Regions from separate parts of the Kitasatospora sp. NPDC032150 genome, predicted to be linked through region 4. Evidence: riboswitches for the same ligand, from Rfam matches in the RefSeq annotation. Region 4 holds a riboswitch; each other region holds the start of a gene.
The links. Region 4 has a riboswitch for cyclic di-AMP ahead of ACZ5ON_RS01010 (C40 family peptidase). Riboswitches for the same ligand answer to the same signal wherever they lie in the genome.
Positions count from the first base shown of each region.

Region 1: linked by a shared signal. The riboswitch ahead of ACZ5ON_RS09435 (M23 family metallopeptidase) and the one ahead of ACZ5ON_RS01010 (C40 family peptidase) in region 4 are both predicted to bind cyclic di-AMP.
Region 2: linked by a shared signal. The riboswitch ahead of ACZ5ON_RS16900 (transglycosylase family protein) and the one ahead of ACZ5ON_RS01010 (C40 family peptidase) in region 4 are both predicted to bind cyclic di-AMP.
Region 3: linked by a shared signal. The riboswitch ahead of ACZ5ON_RS15535 (transglycosylase family protein) and the one ahead of ACZ5ON_RS01010 (C40 family peptidase) in region 4 are both predicted to bind cyclic di-AMP.

Region 1 covers NZ_JBVIMH010000006.1:20,500-25,107, forward strand. Annotated here, with positions in the region: gene ACZ5ON_RS09420 (sensor domain-containing protein) at 1-617, opposite strand, end outside; gene ACZ5ON_RS09425 (GNAT family N-acetyltransferase) at 688-1,296, opposite strand; gene ACZ5ON_RS09430 (hypothetical protein) at 1,383-2,246, shown strand; gene ACZ5ON_RS09435 (M23 family metallopeptidase) at 2,351-3,226, opposite strand; cyclic di-AMP (ydaO/yuaA leader) riboswitch at 3,238-3,394, opposite strand; gene ACZ5ON_RS09440 (tautomerase family protein) at 3,566-3,769, opposite strand; gene ACZ5ON_RS09445 (alpha/beta fold hydrolase) at 3,977-4,608, shown strand, end outside.
Region 2 covers NZ_JBVIMH010000012.1:191,637-196,244, reverse strand. Annotated here, with positions in the region: gene ACZ5ON_RS16910 (DUF397 domain-containing protein) at 1-18, opposite strand, end outside; gene ACZ5ON_RS16905 (sirohydrochlorin chelatase) at 468-1,385, shown strand; cyclic di-AMP (ydaO/yuaA leader) riboswitch at 1,905-2,077, shown strand; gene ACZ5ON_RS16900 (transglycosylase family protein) at 2,062-3,210, shown strand; gene ACZ5ON_RS16895 (hypothetical protein) at 3,474-3,677, shown strand; gene ACZ5ON_RS16890 (hypothetical protein) at 3,685-4,251, opposite strand; gene ACZ5ON_RS16885 (LacI family DNA-binding transcriptional regulator) at 4,577-4,608, opposite strand, start outside.
Region 3 covers NZ_JBVIMH010000011.1:104,185-108,792, forward strand. Annotated here, with positions in the region: gene ACZ5ON_RS15530 (cytochrome P450 family protein) at 1-1,245, shown strand, start outside; cyclic di-AMP (ydaO/yuaA leader) riboswitch at 1,560-1,740, shown strand; gene ACZ5ON_RS15535 (transglycosylase family protein) at 1,745-2,617, shown strand; gene eno (phosphopyruvate hydratase) at 2,852-4,138, shown strand; gene ACZ5ON_RS15545 (FtsB family cell division protein) at 4,295-4,608, shown strand, end outside.
Region 4 covers NZ_JBVIMH010000001.1:229,663-234,270, reverse strand. Annotated here, with positions in the region: gene ACZ5ON_RS01020 (hypothetical protein) at 1-982, opposite strand, end outside; gene ACZ5ON_RS01015 (C40 family peptidase) at 1,042-2,106, opposite strand; gene ACZ5ON_RS01010 (C40 family peptidase) at 2,299-3,402, opposite strand; cyclic di-AMP (ydaO/yuaA leader) riboswitch at 3,413-3,575, opposite strand; gene ACZ5ON_RS01005 (C40 family peptidase) at 3,881-4,608, opposite strand, start outside.

The sequences.
Region 1 (4,608 bases), on a different contig from region 4:
GTTATGTAGTACTCGTAGTGGCCGCTCTCGGTGGTGAAGTCGACCAGCCGCATGCCCGGCCAGCCCAGGTACTTGCGGAACACCCAGTGGTAGGCGGGGTAGAGCGCGAGCGACCAGCCGACCGCGAGGAAGACCGTCGAGACCACGAAGCTCAGGATGCTCCAGGGGAACATCACCACCTGGTACAGCGCCGCCTTCCAGCCCGCCGGGTCGGCCAGCCGAGCGGTGATCCGGCCCCAGAAGCCGGGGCGGCCGGGCCGGACCGGGGCCGGCCCCGCTATCTCGGCGCCGAGCAGCGTACGGGCCCGGTGACGCTCCAGGGCCCCGAGCCCGCGGGCGCCGGCGAGCAGCAGCGCGAGCACCGGCAGGCCCAGTGCGGTGACCACCAGACCGACACCGGCGCTGAAGAAGGCGGTGACGAAGCTGAAGCCCACCGCGGCGAGGGGCAGCGAGGTCAACGCGAAGCCGACCTGCCGCCAGGTGGCGGCGGTGACCGGGGCCAGCCAGAAGGACCCCCGCGGCCCGGCGCCGTCCCACGAGGGGCGGCCGGCGGTGCCGTGGATGCTGTCGGTGGCGGTGCTGCTCATCGCGGTCCCCCTGGTGTCGTCCGTGCTCACACCTCAACGGTGTCAGTTCCGGGCCGCCGCCGTAATGCAGCCCACTGCCGGATCGGGGGTGGGGTTGTCCCTACCCCCGTCCTGGAGCGGGCGACACCCACTCGTCGTCCAGCAGCGAGAACAGCAGCGAGTCGTGCCAGGTGCCGCGCAGCCACAGGTCGTGCCGGATCCGGCCCTCCGGCTGGAAGCCGGCCTTGGTGAGCACGCGGACGGAGGCGGTGTTCTCCGGGTCGACCCGGGCGGCGAGGCGGTGCAGTCCGAGGGTCCGGAAGCCGAACTCGCATAGCAGCGCGGTGATTTCACTCGCGTACCCGCGGCCCCAGGTGTCCGGGCGCAGCGCGTAGCCGAGGGCGGCGGAGCGGTGGTCGCCGAGGTCGAGGACGGCGGTGCCGATCGGCGTGGCGCACTCGGGTTCGTCGTCGGCGAGCACGGTGACGGCGAGCCGGTAGACGGTGCGCGGCTCGGCCTCGGCCTGTTCGACGTAGAGCTCGATCTGGTCGGCGCACGTCTCACGGTCGCGCGGTTCGAAGGGTAGGTACCTGGCGGCCTCCGGGTCGCCGAAGACGGCGTGCAGGGCGTCCACGTCGCGGGGCGTGTGGTGGAACTCGCGGAGGGCGAGGCGCGGGCCGGCCAGCAGCACGGCCCGTCCCGGCCCGGCCGGTCCCGGTTCTGGCTCCATGCCGTCCGACCCTACAGCGGGCCCCGGCCACGGGTGCGGCGCCCGCACGGAGGCCGTACCCCCGGGCACCGGCTACGGTACGTAGCGTGAACCACGATCTGCAGCTCACCCCGGGTACCCGCACCACCGATCTGCTCGCCTGGGCGGCCGAGCACGGGTACGAGCCGGTGCCCGAAGAGGCGCTGCGGACGGTGCTCACCCTGCTGGAGCTCGGCGACGCACCGATGCACGAGGGCTTCCCCGAGCTGAGTTCGCCGCTGCTGGAGCAGCTGCTGTACGAGCAGCTCTACCTGTACGTACAGCCCGCGGCCGAGCCGGAGGCGTACGGGCGGGCCGTGCGACTGCTGATCGATCATCAGCGGGCGGCCCGGCGACTGAACGCCAAGCGGCACGCCAGGCTGCACGCGGAGGCCGAGTGGCAGGGCGAGCTGCTCTGCGACCTGCTGCGCCGGCCGCACCTGCTGACCTGGCCCCGGCTGTACACGCTGCTGCTGCGCGCGGACGGTGTGGACGTCGGCGACGCGGCGGCCGTACGGGTCTGGCTGGAGGAGTTCCGCGCGCTGACGGAGGACCAGCGGATCGCGCGCTTCGCCTGGCTGGAGGAGCTGGGGCCGATGGAGCCGGTGCGGGGGGACGAGGGCTGGAACCGGGCGCGGGTGCTCTCGGTGGGGATGGCCACCGACGGGGCACGACTGCTGCTGGAGAACCGGCTGATGCAGCGCAGCTACCGCAACCTGGCCGGGCGGAACGCGCTGGGCCTGCCGATGCCCGACGAACTCGCCGGTGACTTCGAGAGCTTCGAGGCGGCGGTGGCGGCGGAGGCGCTGCGGCTGTGCGGGGAGTGGACGGTACCGGGGCTGCCCGAGCTGCTGGTGACGGAGTTCGCGGACCTGGCGCCGGAGCCGGAGACGGCGGAGATCGAGGAGTACGTGGCGGGCACGGACGCCTGACCGGCCGGCCGCCGTACGCCCGGCGACCCGCCGCACCGTGCCCCGGCACCAGGGTGCACCGGGCCCGGCCGGGGGGCCGGGGCACGCCCGGCGGCCTGGGGCCGTTACGGCTGGAGGCCGTGGGAGTGGAACCAGGCCAGCGGGTCGACCGGGGCGCCCCCGGCGGGGCGGACCTCCAGGTGGACGTGGGGGCCGAGGGGCACGCCCGACGGCAGGCCGCGGGAGTGCCCGGTGGCGCCGACCCGGCCGAGCTGGGTGCCCGCGGTGACCCGTCCGGACACGGCGGAGATGGCGGAGAGGTGGCAGTACCAGATCTCGGTGCCGTCGGGCAGGGTCTGGATCACCCGGTAGCCGTACGCGCCGGACCAGCCGGCCGCGGTGACGGTGCCCGCACCGACGGCGGTGACCGGGGTGCCGGTGCGGGCGGCGAAGTCCAGGCCGGTGTGCGGCTGGGACCAGTGCGAACCGGCCTGGTCGAACCGCGCCGCGAGCGTGTGGCCGTCGACCGGCGGCCGGAGGGTGCCGAGCCGGGCGCGCTCCTCGACGGCCTGGGCCTCGGCCTGCTGGACGGCCCGCTTGGCCTCGGCCTCCTGGGCGGCGGCCAGCCGGGCGGCCTCCTCCGCGCTGGTGCGCTCTCCGTCGGCCTGCTGCTGGATTCGGGCGGTGAGGGTGAGTCCGGGGTCGGCGGCCAGGACGTGGTCCGAGGCCGTGTCGGGGACGGAGAAGGCCGGCGCGGGGGCGGGCGGCTGGGTGGCGGTGGCCGCGGCGGCCGGTCCTGCGGTGGCGAAGCCGGTGGCGCCGAGTCCGGCGGCCATCGCGGTCACGCCGAGCAGCGAGCCGCTGCGCGACTGGCGGGGCATCCGGTGCCGGGCCGCACCGTCGGCGTCGGCGGCCGGTTCCGGCGGAAGGTCGAGCAGCTGGGTGCCGACCCCGACGCTGCCGACCCCGAGGTTGGCAGGGCTGTGCGACAAGGACGCCACCGGGCGCGCTCCTTTCCTTCCTTCGCGCCGACCGGGTTAGCTGACGGGTTCGGAGCAGGAAGGTCTCCTACGAGTGGGCGGGCCCACCCGATTCACCCCAGGAACGTGGTTCCCCGGCTCCCGGACCCACCCACGGGGCGGATCTTGGGGATTGGGCGACGGCGCACGGTGCCGTTCGGGTACGGCGTTGCCGACCGCGCTGCGTTATCAAACGTTAATCCGAGAAGGCCATGATTCCAAGCTGCACGCCTGGTGAAGTCCTTGGCTCCTGAGGCGCAATGGGCGATTTGTGACTATTGACCAGATCGCCCCATGACAGCCCGTTATCCACCAGGGGAATCAGCCCTGGGCCCGGCGGTCCCGCTCGGCGAAGGTCGTACCGGCGATCGCCCAGTTCTCGCGCGGCACCTCCTCGATCGCCACCCAGATGCTCTCCGGCTGCACGCCGGTCGCCCGGGCGTACGCCTCGGTGAGCTCGCGGGCGATCTCGGCCTTCTGCTCCTCGGTGCGGCCGGCCAGCTGCTTGACGTTGATGAACGGCATGACGGCCCCTCAGGTTCGGGTTCGGCGGTCAGCCGCACCGTATCGCACGACCCCGGAGCGCCAATGCCCGGAAGGCCCCGGACGGCGAGCACCCCGCCGGAGTCCGCGAGTGCAGTCACCGCAGTCACCGCAGCCCCTTGACGGCTAAAGCTATTAGCCATAGCTTTTTGGCTACAGAAAGCAGCGACACCACTGCGGAGGCTCACCATGCCCGGCACCCAGCACCCCGACACCCGGTTCCTCGACGTCCCCGGCGGCAGGATCGCGTTCGACGACAGCGGCACCACCGCCGGCGGCGCCCCCGTGGTGCTGCTGCCCGGGATGCTCGAATCCCGTGCCCTGTACCGGCTCCTGCGGCCGCTGCTCACCGCGGCTGGCCACCGGGTGATCACCATGGACCCGCGCGGCTTCGGCGAGTCCTCGATCGCCTGGGACGACTACTCCCCCGGTGCGGTCGCGCACGACGTGCTCGCCCTGCTGGACCACCTGGGCGTCGCACGGGCCGTCCTGGTCGGCCACTCGTACACCTGCGCCACCGTGGCCAAGGCGGCCGGGGCCGCTCCCGAGCGGGTCGCCGGGATCGCGGTGATCGACGCCTTCTTGGAACACTCGCCGAACGCCTTCCAGCGGGCACTGATGAAGGCACTGGCCCCGCTGGTGCTGGCCTTCCCCGGCATATGGGGCTCCGCCCAGCGGTACTACTACCCCTCGCGCAGGCCCGTCGACTTCGAGAGCCACCGGGCCCACCTGGTGGCGGCGCTGCGCACCCCCGGCCGGAAGGCCGCCACCCGGGGCCAGCTGGAAGGCGACTCCATCGCCGCCGGGTCGGCGGCGGCGGT
Region 2 (4,608 bases), on a different contig from region 4:
GTTGTACGTTTCCTGCATCTCCTGCACCGAATTCTCCCGACCTGCCGGGCTTACGCCCTACTTGACGCGATGATAGCTCCAGTGCACGTGCATCAGCACGGGACATTGCCCGTGCAGTCAAGCGTGTCGGAATGTGTGCCAACCACTCCACTTGATCCGGCTTTGACGGAACGTAAGTGGACATAGCCCAGCGAATCACAGTTCGCCCGATGACTGCCCGTACTGGGCTCGCGCCATCGTGTTGATCTTCGTGCGCCCGGCGCCGAACACCCACACCGCACCCCGGGATCACCTGTGAGGCACGTCACCCAGGACGGCAGCTGACTGCTTTTCGGTTGCGCGAAGCGACAGGTCGTCAGCAAGGATTGGGTAATTTGATGGCAATTGTCCCGATTTCGCGCGGGCTCGGTGCCCACTCTGGGGATCCGGATGCAGTCCTGCCTGCCGAATGTCTTACGATCTCCGCCATGAGCACCGCAGCCATCCCGGGCGCGCCACTGCCCGTCCGCACTCCAGGCTCCCGTGCGCGGGGGCGCCACCGCCGTCCCGAGCGCCCCGAGATCCCGGCCGGTTCCCCGGCACTGGTGCTTGCCGTCCCCGCCTCGGCCGGGCCCGAGGCGAGCCCGATAGTCGAGGAACTGCTCTCCATCGTGCGCGGCGAGCAGCCCGGCATCGAGACCGCGGCCGGCTACCTGACCGGCGAACAGGCCGACGCCGACACGACGGAGGACCTCGCGACCGGCGACGGCCAGGCCGCCCCGACCGTGGCCGAGGTACTCGCCCAGGCCGCCGAGGCGGGCATGCCCGCGCCGGTCGTGATTCCGCTACTGGCCGGTCCGCACGGCTTCCTGACCTCCCTGCACAAGCTGGCCGGGGAGACCGGGGCGACCGTCACCGATGTGCTCGGCCCGCACCCACTGCTGGCCGAGGCGGTGCACGTACGGCTCTCCGAGGCCGGCCTGGCCCGCGCCGACCGGGCGCGCCTGTTCGCCATCACCACTGCGGCGGACGGCGTGGTCCTGACCACCGTCGGCGGCGAGGAGTCCGCCGCGGCAGCCGGGATCACCGGCGTACTGCTGGCCGCCCGGCTCGCGGTACCCGTGGTGGCCGCCGCCCTGGACGCGCCGGGTTCGGTCGCCGCCGCGGTCGAGCACCTGAAGGCCACCGGCTCCCAGCGTCCCGCACTGGCCCCGCTGGTGATCGGCCCCGAGGCCGACCCCGAGCTGCTGGCCGCGGCAGCCGAGGAGACCGGCTGCCCGAGCGCAGCCCCGCTCGGCGCCTACCCGACCGTCGGTCAGCTGATCGCGTCCACCTACCTGGCCGCGCTCAACATCCCGGGCCCGGGTGAGGCCCCGGCCCCCGTCGCGGAGCAGCCCGCCGACTGAGCACCCGACAAGACCGTACGAGAGGCCCCCGCGAGGGGCCTCTCGGCGTTTCCGGGGCCCCCGCGGGTCCGCGCCCCGCTCGGCCCAGATCGAGCGGGGCGCGGGCTCCCGGGGCCGTAGGGCCGGAGCCGGGTGGCCAATTGGCGAACCTTGCATGACATTTGCCCCATTGGCTCACAACTCGGACATTTGCCACCGACCCCTCCGTGGGCCCCATTGACCCGGACCCCACTCCCCCTCGGGGGCTTTTCAGAACCTTCACAACCGGTCGCCCGAACCCCCGGGAATGCCACGGCATCACCTGAAAGGGGAGCAGATACCCACTCCGGCCGCACACCTGAAAGAGTCCCATCGGATTTCCTGGAAATGCCGGTGCGCATTCGATCTTGAATAATCCGCGAATAGCCTGTGAGGGAACTCACAGGTGTTTGCGGATTCAACTTAAGTCTGCTTAACGTGCTCTCCGTTCGTTGACACACGGACCCAGCTCTTCCGGAACGCCGAGTCCTGCCGCCGGAGCAGCTGGCACCGCAGAACGCACCGACGGCAGGGGCGGGGGAACCAGGTAAGTCGCCCGAGAGCCGGCCAGTATTCGGCCGGTTCCGGGCTAGGGGTGAAGCCGTGCGCAGCACGGCCGGGCAACTCCAGCCCGAATCCGACAGCTCACCTCGCAGGCGTGGGAGAGGAACGCACCTTCATGCTGCCCATCAACGCCAACAAGCGTGCCCGCCGTCTGATCGCCGCCACGGGTGTGGTCGGTCTCGGCCTGTCGATCCCCGCCCTCGCCGCCTCCGGTGCCTCCGCCGCTTCCGTCTCCACCTGGGACAAGGTCGCCCAGTGCGAGAGTGGCGGCAACTGGAGCATCAACACCGGCAACGGCTTCTACGGTGGCCTGCAGTTCACCGCCTCCACCTGGGCCGCCTTCGGTGGCACCCAGTACGCCCCGCAGGCCAACCTGGCGACCAAGGCGCAGCAGATCGCCGTCGCCGAAAAGGTCCTCGCCTCGCAGGGCCCCGGCGCCTGGCCGGTCTGCTCGGTCAAGGCCGGTCTGACCAAGGACAGCGCTCCTGCCCAGGTCGACACCTCCGCGCCTGCCGCCACCCCGGCGCCGGCCACCGCCCCGGCCACCCCGGCTCCGGCCGCCACGCCGAAGAGCGCCCCGACCGCCGCCCCGCAGGCCGCGAACGGCGCCAAGTACACCGTGGTGGCGGGCGACTGGCTGTCGTCCATCGCCACCAAGAACAACGTCGACGGCGGCTGGCAGAAGCTGTACGACCTCAACAAGTCGGTGCTGACCCAGGGTCCGGACATGATCTTCCCCGGCCAGCAGCTGGCGCTCGGCAGCACCTCGGCCGCCGCGCCGAAGCAGGACACCCAGAAGCCGGCTGCCAAGCCGAGCAGCTCCAGCACCCCGGCTCCGGCGCCGGCTCCGGCCAAGCCCGCCACCCCGGCTCCGGCCGCGACCGGCAGCAAGGCCGCCGCGGTCAACTTCGCGCTCTCCAAGGTCGGCCAGGCCTACGTCTACGGCGGCAGCAGCGACGGCGGCTGGGACTGCTCCGGTCTGACCCAGGCCGCCTACCGCCAGGCCGGCATCTCGCTGCCGCGCGTCGCCGCCGACCAGGCCGACGTCACCACCAAGGTGTCGCTGGACAACCTGCAGCCGGGCGACCTGCTGTTCTGGTCCAACAACGGCAGCAACTCGGGTGTCTACCACGTCGCCATCTACATCGGTGCCGGCAAGTACGTCGAGGCTGCCAACCCGAAGGCGGGCGTGAAGATCGAGACCATCGCCAACTACGCCCCGGACTTCGCCGGCCGCGTCTGACGGTCCCGGCTCTCCGCGTGAGGCCGCTGTCCCCGGTGCTCTGGTCGGCGCCGGGGACAGCGGCCTCACGGGATCCCGTGTGCACGGGGCGGCTCGGTCACACGGTTCCCGCCCACTCGTGGTCCCCCGCCCGCTCGTGGTTCCCCCGCCGCGGGCGGGCACCGCATCAGATGCTCGGAAAACCCGTGTGCCGCGCGGGCTGGTGGCTCGGTTCCCCACCCTCTAACGTCGGTTGCGCCTGCAGCCACGGGAAGGGGAACGCCATGACGAAGGTCACCGTCAGTCTCGACAGCGATCTGGCGATCGAGGCGATGCTGCTGTCCGGCACCAGGAGTCCGCAGGACGCGGTTGAGTTGACCGTCCGCGACTACCTGTCCACCGGCCGCCGTACCGAGGCGCGTACCGGCGACGCCGCCGACGCGCACCGGGTCGGCCAGGGGCGGCGGCCCGCCGCCGAGGAGGGCTGAGAGGCGGTCACCCGGCGCTGCCCGGTTCGTCTGCCGCACCCTCGCCGTGGTCCTTGCCGTTGCCCCTGCCCTTGCCGGGCTTCCTGCCACGGCCGGGCCAGCGTGCACGGGTGAAGACCATCAGTCCCACGAAGATCACCCCCGCGATGATCGCGCCGATCAGGGTCGAGCCGCGGAACCAGGGCGCCCGGACGTCCATCACCCGCTCTCCGGCGTGTGCTGCGCTGCCGCTGCCCGCCGCGATGCCGAGCGTCCAGAGGTTCGGCATCGCCAGCAGCAGGGCGAGCACCAACCAGGCCAGCGTCACCTTCCAGGGCCGCCGCCGGTGCAGGCCGGCCCACGCCGCCAGCAACGGCAGCAGGGTGAAGCAGATCCCGAAGACGAGCCCCAGCAGCAGTCCCGCGCTCAGGTGCCCGTTGACCATGTTGCCCACCCGCTGCGCCCACCAGCGCGGGATCGTCGCGGCCCAGGCGAAGTAGACGACCGCCCCGGCGACCAGCAGTCCGCCGCCGAGCAGCAACCGCCTGCGCCAGACCGGTGCCGCTGCGTTCTCCCCCGTCCGACCAGCTCTCATATCTCGATGCTGGCGACCGGCGGGCCCACTCGCAGCGCGAGCCGAGGCCCCCTGCCCGCCGGTGTCCGGCAGACGGGCCCAGCGGACGGTCGATGGCCCTCGGACCCGGCATTACTCCATCCAGGGGACGGTGCAGGCCCCAGTACGGGCACCGGCCCGTGACTGCGCACCAGAACGGGCACCGGCCCCGTGGCAGCGCGCACTTCCATGACGGCGCGCCCCTCGAACCCCGAAACGGCAGCGCGTCGGCCCGACGGGCAGAACCCGACGGACCGACGCGCGCCCGGGGCCTCACTACCTCCGGGTCTTCAGCCTTCCCAGCCCCTCAGTGCGCCCGGGCCCCGGTGGAGCCCCGCA
Region 3 (4,608 bases), on a different contig from region 4:
ACGCCCGACTCCACCCCGCAGCCCGAGCTCTTCACCTGGGAGTTCGCCGCCGACCCCTACCCCGCGTACGCCTGGCTGCGCGAGCACAGCCCGGTGCACCGCACCACGCTGCCGAGCGGGGTGGAGGCCTGGCTGGTCACCCGGTACGCGGACGCCCGGCAGGCGCTGGCGGACGGCAGACTGTCCAAAAACCCCGCCCACCACAGCGAGCAGGCGCACCGCAGCGGCCGGGTCGGGATCCCGGGGGAGCGGCAGGCCGACCTGATGACCCACCTGCTGAACATCGACCCGCCGGACCACACCCGACTGCGCCGGCTGGTGTCGAAGGCGTTCACCCCGCGCCGGGTGGCCGAGTTCGAGCCGAGGGTGCAGCAGCTGACGGACCGGCTGATCGACGGCTTCGCCGCACGCGGTTCGGCCGACCTGATCCACGAGTTCGCCTTTCCGCTCCCCATCTACGCGATCTGCGACCTGCTGGGCGTCCCGCCGGAGGACCAGGACGACTTCCGGGACTGGGCCGGCATGATGATCCGCCACCACGGCGGCCAACGCGGCGGCGTGGGCCGGGCGGTGAAGCGGATGCGCTCGTACCTGGCCGAGTTGATCCACCGCAAGCGGGCCGACCTCGGCGACGACCTGATCTCCGGCCTGATCCGGGCCAGTGACCACGGCGAGCACCTCACCGAGAACGAGGCCGCCGCGATGGCCTTCATCCTCCTCTTCGCAGGCTTCGAGACCACCGTCAACCTGATCGGCAACGGTCTGTACGCGCTGCTGCGCGACCCGGGGCAGCGCGCGCTGCTGCAGGAGTCCGTGGCACGCGGCGAGAAGGAGCTGCTGGCCACCGGGGTGGAGGAACTGCTGCGCTACGACGGGCCGGTGGAGCTGGCCACCTGGCGGTTCGCGACCAGTCCGCTGACCATCGGCGGGGTGGAGATCCCGGTCGGCGACCCGGTGCTGGTGGTGCTGGCGGCCGCGGACCGCGACCCGGCCAGGTTCGCTGCGGAGAACACGCTCGATCTGGCCCGGAAGGACAACCCGCACCTGGGATTCGGACACGGCATCCACTACTGCATCGGCGCTCCGCTGGCCCGGCTGGAAGGCCAGATCGCGCTGGCGACCCTGCTGACCCGGCTGCCCGACCTGACCCTTGCCGCCGACCCCGCAGAACTGCGCTGGCGCGGTGGTCTGATCATGCGTGGCCTGCGCGAACTCCCGGTTTCCTTTACCGCGCGACAGGGCTGATCTTCCCCGTAATCCGGAAGTCATTCTCGGGATTTCGGTGAGATGTGCCACATGGTCCGCGCCGCCTTCCGGACACCCGGCAAGCCGGGCGTGTCGGGCTGACGGCGTGTCGGATGTGTCCTGATTCGCCGATCTGTGAATGCGCATCAAACCGGACAAATCTGCATCGTCTGTAAGCACATATAAACACAACGTAATTCCCGTGTGATGTACGGGATATGAGCTTGTGATTGGTGCGACGGTATGCGTAGTCTCCGATGAGTTCGCTGCTGCGAACCCCGTTGCGCGGAACGCCAAACCTTGCCCATCGCGCCTCGGGACACCGACCAGAACCCTTGGGCAAGGGCGGGGGACCCAGGTTTCGTCGCCGTTCCCACGGCTTGGGGTGAAGCCGCGTCGGCAGGGCAGGAAGCGTTCCTGTCCCGCTCGCCGCGGCCGGGCCAACCTCCCGGTCCGAACCCGACAGCTCACCTCGCAGGCGTGCGGAGAGGACACCTTCATGCTGTTCACCGGTTCGGGCCGTCATCGTCGCAAGACCCAGGCCGAGAAGGCCATCGCCGCCGCCGGTGTGGCCGGCGTCGGTCTCGCGCTGCCGCTGCTCACCGCCACCGGCGCACACGCCGCCTCCGTGCCGACCTGGGACAAGGTCGCCGACTGCGAGAGCGGCGGCGACTGGAGCATCAACACCGGCAATGGCTTCTACGGCGGACTCCAGTTCACCTCCAGCACCTGGAAGGCCTACGGCGGCGGCCAGTACGCGAGTCAGGCCAACCAGGCGAGCAAGGGCCAGCAGATCGCGATCGCCGAGAAGGTCCTCGCCTCGCAGGGGCCCGGCGCCTGGCCGGTCTGCTCCGTCAAGGCGGGTCTGTCCAGGGGTGGTTCGGCCGCCGACGTGGACACCGGCAGCCACACCCGCAGCTCCGGCTCGGGCTCCTCGGGCTCCTCGGGCTCCTCGAGCTCCTCGGGCAGCAAGAGCAGCACCAAGAGCTACAAGAGCCAGTCCTCCCAGGACGCTTCGCGCACGGCCGCCACTCCGTCCTTCCCGGGCAAGGCCGGCTACGACGCCGAGTCGGGCAAGTACTGGTACCAGAAGAGCGGCGGCTGGTACTGGACCAGCCACCAGAGCATCTACGAGCAGTTCGCGGGCGGCGCCGCCGAGAAGGCCCCGGCGCAGAGCCCGGTGTCCGCCGCGGCCACCACGCAGAGCGCCGCCACCGGCGACTACACCGTCAAGGAGGGTGACACGCTGTCGGGCATCGCCCGGGCCCAGCACCTCTCCGGTGGCTGGCAGCACCTCTACGACGCCAACCGCGCCACCATCGGCGGCGACGCCAACCTGATCCTCCCCGGCCAGGTGCTGAAGCTGGGCTGACCCCAGGTGGCATGAGGGGCCGTTTCCGCCGCCGTCGCGGAAACGGCCCCACTTGTCGTGCTTGTGGTCATTCAGGTGAACTACCGACTGGTAGAGCGGCCACACGCTGAGACGGAGCCAAGGGCAGCGTGGCCCGGAGGCCCGGTGCGGTTAGGCTCTGGTCGTAACGACTCCGCAATCGTCCGCAGACTGCACCCCCTGTCCGTAGGACCTGCTTCCGCTAGGAGATGCCTCGTGCCGTCCATTGATGTCGTCGTAGCCCGTGAGATTCTCGACTCGCGCGGCAACCCCACGGTCGAGGTCGAGGTCGGCCTCGACGACGGCAGCACCGGTCGTGCCGCTGTCCCGTCCGGCGCCTCCACCGGCGCCTTCGAGGCCCTGGAGCTTCGTGACGGCGACAAGAACCGCTACTTCGGCAAGGGCGTGGAGAAGGCCGTCCTCGCCGTCATCGAGCAGATCGGCCCGGAGCTGGTCGGTTACGACGCCACCGAGCAGCGCCTGATCGACCAGGCCATGCTCGACCTGGACGCCACCCCGGACAAGTCCTCGCTCGGTGCCAACGCGATCCTGGGCGTCTCCCTCGCCGTGGCGCACGCCGCCTCCGAGGCCAGCGACCTGCCGCTGTTCCGCTACCTCGGCGGCCCGAACGCGCACGTGCTGCCGGTTCCGATGATGAACATCCTCAACGGCGGTTCGCACGCCGACTCCAACGTCGACATCCAGGAGTTCATGATCGCGCCGATCGGCGCCGAGTCGTTCTCCGAGGCCGTCCGCTGGGGCGTCGAGGTCTACCACACCCTCAAGGCCGTGCTGAAGGAGCGCGGCCTGTCCACCGGCCTGGGCGACGAGGGCGGCTTCGCCCCGAACCTGGACTCCAACCGCGAGGCCCTGGACCTCATCACCGAGGCCATCAAGAAGGCCGGCTACACCCCGGGCAAGGACATCGCCCTGGCCCTGGACGTCGCCGCCACCGAGTTCTACAAGGACGGCGCCTACCAGTTCGAGGGCAAGGCGCTCTCCTCCGCCGAGCTGATCGACTACTACGCCGACCTGGTCGCCAACTACCCGCTGGTCTCCATCGAGGACCCGCTGAACGAGGAGGACTGGGACGGCTGGAAGGCGATGACCGACAAGCTGGGCGACAAGGTGCAGCTGGTCGGTGACGACCTGTTCGTCACCAACCCGGCCCGCCTGGCCAAGGGCATCGAGACCGGCACCGCCAACGCGCTGCTGGTGAAGGTCAACCAGATCGGGTCGCTGACCGAGACCCTGGACGCCGTCGAGCTGGCCCAGCGCAACGGCTACCGCTGCATGATGTCGCACCGCTCCGGTGAGACCGAGGACGTCACCATCGCCGACCTGGCCGTCGCCACCAACTGCGGCCAGATCAAGACCGGTGCCCCGGCCCGCTCCGAGCGCGTCGCCAAGTACAACCAGCTGCTGCGCATCGAGGAGATCCTCGACGACGCCGCCGAGTACGCGGGCCGTTCGGCCTTCCCGCGCTTCCGCGCCGCGGAGTAGCAGGCACAGTACGCACGAGGGCTGGTCAGCGACGGCTGACACCTGCGTCCGACCGGATGAGGTCTGACACGGACGGCTCGTGATCGGTGCCCCGCCACCCGACCCCGTAGGGTTGGGCGGCGGGGCACCGGCGCGCGGTGCCGACGGGAGGGGTACATGGCGAGGTGGAAGATCCCCGGGATCGCCGGGCGGCCACGGTTCACCAGCAGGGCCACGGTGCTCGTCCTGGTGCTCTGCTCGCTGGTGGCGATCCTCGCGTACCCCACCCGCCAGTTCATCGCGCAGCGCTCGGAGATCAACGCACAGCGCGCCAAGGCCGAGCGCGCCACCCAGCAGGTCGAGCAGCTCCGCAAGGAGCGGGCCCGCTGGCAGGACCCGGAGTACGTGAAGGCGCAGGCCCGCGAGCGGCTGCACTACGCACTGCCGGGTGAGACGCCGTTCGTGTCGGTCGACCCGAGTCCGCCCGCCAC
Region 4 (4,608 bases):
TGTCCAGGGGCAGCGCGCTCGGCAGCCGGCCGGCCGACACGTCGCCCGCGAGCTCCGGGGCGATCTGTCGGGCGCTGCGGCCCCTGCCGCGGTAACCCGTGTAGTCGGCCACGCCCTCGGAGAGCCAGAGCGGAGTCCAGGGCCTGGTGTCGGCCCGGGTCGCGACATGGGTGGCCTCGTGGGTGGTGACGACCCTGCGGCCCAGGTCGCTGAGCCCGGCGTAGGCGTCCGGGTTGAGCAGTATCCGGTCGGCGGCGGTGCCGTGCGGGGCACCGGCGGCCGCGGTGGTGACGGCGGCTATGCCCTGGTAGTCGGAGGCGGAGACCCCCAGCAGCTGGGCGAACTGCTCCTCGCTCTGCGGGGTCTCGACCAGCAGCCGCCCCGCCCAGCCGTCGCCCCAGACCTCCTCGACCGCTGGTACCGCCTGGTCCACGACCTCGGCGGTCCTGGCCAGGTCGGCGCTCCCCAGCAGGCCCAGCACCAGGCAGTGGCTGCCGCGCGCCACCCGGACGGTGCCCAGGTCCCAGAGCGCGGCGGCCCCGGTCGGCTCGTCCTTGGCCAGCAGCCAGCCGCCGTCACCGCGGACGAGCTCCAGGGTGCGGCCCAGCAGCGCCGGGTGGTCGTCGACACCGCGCAGCCGGTAGCCGAGATCGGCCGCCACGGTGATCCGGTCGGCGTCCCGGGGCTCGGTGAAGTCGGTCATCCGGTAGAAGAGGTCGGCGAACGGGAGGTCGCGACAGCGGGCCAGCACCTCCTGCTGGGCATCCCTGGCCTCCGGGGCCACGTCCGCGAGCAGCCCGGTCGAGTCCGAACCGAGCAGCGCCTTGGCCCGCCGGGACAGCAGGGCCTCGATCCGCGGCCGGACGGGCGGACCCGCGGCGGCGACCCCCTCGGCGGTACCGGCCGACGAGCGCGCCCCGGCCCCGGAGAGCTGAACGAGGCCGCCGGCCGCCAGCAGCAGCGCGCCGCGCCGGGACAGCAAGGGCCGACCTGCCCCGGTCGGCCGGGGCAGGTCGGTGACCAGCGGTTCGTGGTCCGTGTTCAGACCCGCACCACCCCGGCCACCGGCATCGCGTTCACACTCTCGTAGCGGACCCTGGCGCCCGGGTGGGGCGCGTGCACGACCACCCCGCCGCCGGCGTACATGCCGACGTGGTGCATGTCCCTGAAAAAGATCACCAGGTCTCCCGGTCGTGCCTCGCTCAGGCTCACTCGCCGCCCCGCGTACATCTGCGCCTGCGAGGTGCGCGGCAAGGTCACTCCGGCCTGCCGCCAGCTCCAGTACATCAGACCCGAGCAGTCGAAGGCATTCGGGCCCGCCGATCCGTACACGTAGGGCGTGCCGATCCGAGAGGTGGCGGCGGCCAGCGCGGCGGCGGCGCGGTCGGAGGAGGCGGGCAGGTCGCCGAGGTCGAGCCGGTCGGTGCCGCGGGTGGCGCGCTGCTCCGCCTCCCTGGCGTCCTCCACGGCCATCCCGGCCCGCTCGGCCGCTCCGAGGGTGTTGAGCAGCCGCTGGGCCTGGTCGAGCCGCTGCTGGATCTGCTGCTTGCTCTCCGCGAGGGTACGGCGGGCCTCCTCCAGCTCGGCGAGCTTGGCGGTGGTCTCGGCACGGCGCTGGTCGAGCCTGAGCTGCCGGTCGATCACCTGCCGGACGGCGGCGCTCTGCCGCTCGGCGGCCTGGTTGAGGCTGCGGGCCCGGGCGAGGTACCCGGCGGGATCGGTGTCCAGCATCAGTGCGACGGCCGGGTCGATGCCGCCGGCCCGGTACTGGGCGGCGGCCACCGCGTTGAGATCGCCGCGCAGCCGGTTCAGCTCGTCCTGCGCGGCGGCGACCTGGCCCTGCAGGCCGTCGGCCTCGCTCTGCAGACGCTTCTGGTACTCCTGGGCGGCGTTGAACCGCTCCGCCGCCCGATCGGCCTCCTCGTACAGCTGGTCGACCTGAGCCCTGACCTCCTGCTTCGACGGCGGCTCCCCCGGTGCGCCCGGGGCCGCCTGGGCCGGGCCGCCGAGCGTCATGCCGAGTGCAGTGGTGGCCGCTGCCGTGAGCGCCAAGGCGCGGGCCAGCCGCTGCGTGCCCTGCAGGGGGGAACGGCGGTGCATCGACATCGGGGCGGCTGCTCCATTCGTCCTCGGCTAACGTCCGGGGGCAGACGTTAGCGACTTCGGAGGAGCTAGTCCAAACCCTTGCAACACCGAATATTTGACCACTAATCGGACATTTACTCGACTAGCCCGGGAAGGCCGCAGGCCCGGCCCCTTGGAGACGGGGCCGGGCCTGCGGACGGGAGCGCGAAGAGGTCAGACGCGGATGATGGCCGCGATCGGCAGAACGGTGGCCGGCATGTACTTGACGTTCTCGCCGGTACGCGGAGCGTGGACGACCTGGCCGCCACCCGCGTACATGCCGACGTGGTGCATGTCGCTGTAGAAGATGACCAGGTCACCGGGCTGGGCCCTGGAGATGTCGGTACCGATGTTGGTGCCGGCCGACGCCTGCTCCTGCGAGGTGCGCGGGATCGAGACGCCGGCCTGCGCGTAGGCCCACTCCATCAGACCCGAGCAGTCGAAGGAGTCCGGACCCTCGGAACCCCACTGGTAGGGCTTGCCGATCTGGCTCTCGGCGTAGGCGAGCGCGCGGGCGGCGTACGAGCCCGACGCCGGCACGTGGACCGTGCTGCCACCGCCACCGCCGGTGCCGGTACCGCCGCCACCGCTGCCGCCGCCGAGGTCGGTGCGGTTCTGGTCGCGGGAGGCACGGGCGGCGGCGTCCGCGGCGGCCTGGGCCTGGGCCAACTGCTCCCGCTGCTGCTGGGTCAGCGAGTCGAGCAGCTCCCGGGCCTTCGCCAGCTTCGCCTGGACGTCATCCTTCTGGGCCTTGAGGTCCTGGGTGGTGGCGTCCAGCTCGCCCAGTTTCTGCTGGGCCTCGGCCTTCTGCTGGTCCAGCTTCGCCTGGTCGGCCTTGAGCGTCTTGAGCGCGTCGGCCTGCGAGAGGCCGATCTGCTGGACCGAGTCGGCCCGGGAGAGGAAGGAGTCCGGCGAGCTGGAGAGCATCAGCTGCACGGTCGGGGATATGCCGCCGTTGCGGTACTGCTCGGCCGCGACCTCGGCCAGCCCGGACTGCACGGTGCTCACCTGCGCCTGTTGGCGGGCCACCTGGTCCTGCAGGTCGTTGACCTGCTTCTGCAGTTCCTGCTGCTTCTCGTTGGCCGCGTCGTACTTCTCGCTGGCGACCTCGGCCTGGTCGTTGAGCTGGTCGACCTGGGTCTTGACCTCGTCCAGGGTCGGCTTCGGGTCGGCGTGCGCACCGACCTGGGAGGAGATGGCCACCGCGGTCGCGGCTGTCGCCGTCATGATCGACACGCGGACACGGCTTGCAGGCTTGGGACGACGATGGGACGCCACGAAGGCGGACTCCTTCTTCCTACGTCCGCCTACCGGGTGAGCTGACGGGTTCGGGCTGGAAGACATGCCCTACGACGCCTCACCGGCCCGCGTCCCCGACGGCCGGCCGGCCTGGCGCCGATTCACCCCGAGGAACGTGGTTCCCCGGCTCCGATCCGCAGCACCCCCAACAGGGGCTTCCCCGTGGACAGTTGAACTGCCCGTGCTGCCTCTCGGACTCGGCGGTAACCACCGCCGCCACCCTGGCTGGGTGATCGACTGTACGGTGGTTCAGCTCCCGACCCTAGTAACGAAACCGTGATCCGTTCAAATCCTTGTCAGAAAAAATTCTGAGTCAACGCCAAGTTCATTTGTGAACCGACCGTGCGTGACAACTCGGATACCGACGGCTGACATGCTTTCACGAAAACGGCCCGCCGAAGTGCCCTGCATCACAGGACGGTTTCGGCGGGCCGGGAAGCCGGACTCGCAGCGGTCGTCAGACCCTGCGGATGGTGAGGATCAGCATCGCGTCCGCCTTCATCGTCCGCACCACGTCACCGGTGTGCGGGGCGTGCACCACCATGCCGTTGCCGATGTACATCCCGACGTGGTGCGCGTCGCTGCCGTAGATGACCAGGTCGCCGGGCTGTGCCTGGTCCAGCGAGGGCACCCGGGAACCGACCGAGGCCTGCTCCTGCGAGGTGCGCGGCAGCGAGACACCCGCCTGCGCGTACGACCAGACCATCAGGCCCGAGCAGTCGAAGGTGGTCGCACCCTCGGCACCCCAGACGTACTCCGAACCCCGCTTGCTCAGCGCCGCGTTGACCGCGACGCCGGCGTAGCCGCCCGCGCTCGGCAGCGAGCCGAGGTCGGCCCGGGAGTCGCCGCGCGAGGCACGGTCGGCCGCCTCGACGGCGGCCCGCTCCTGTGCGGTGAGCGAGTTCAGCAGGTTCTTGGCGTCCTGCAGCTTCTGCTGCACCTGGGCCTTGGCGTCGTTCAGCTCCTGGGTGTTGCGGTCCAGCTCGGCGAGGACGGACGCCGCCTCCTGCTTCTGCTGGTCCAGGCGGGCCTGCTGCTCCTTCAGCGCCTTCAGGATGTCGGCCTCGGTCTGGTTGATCTGCTGAGCGCTGGACGCCTGCTCCAGGTAGCCGTCCGGGTTGGACGAGAGCATCAGGGTCACGGACGGGTCGATACCGCCCGAGCGGTACTGGTCACCGGCCACTG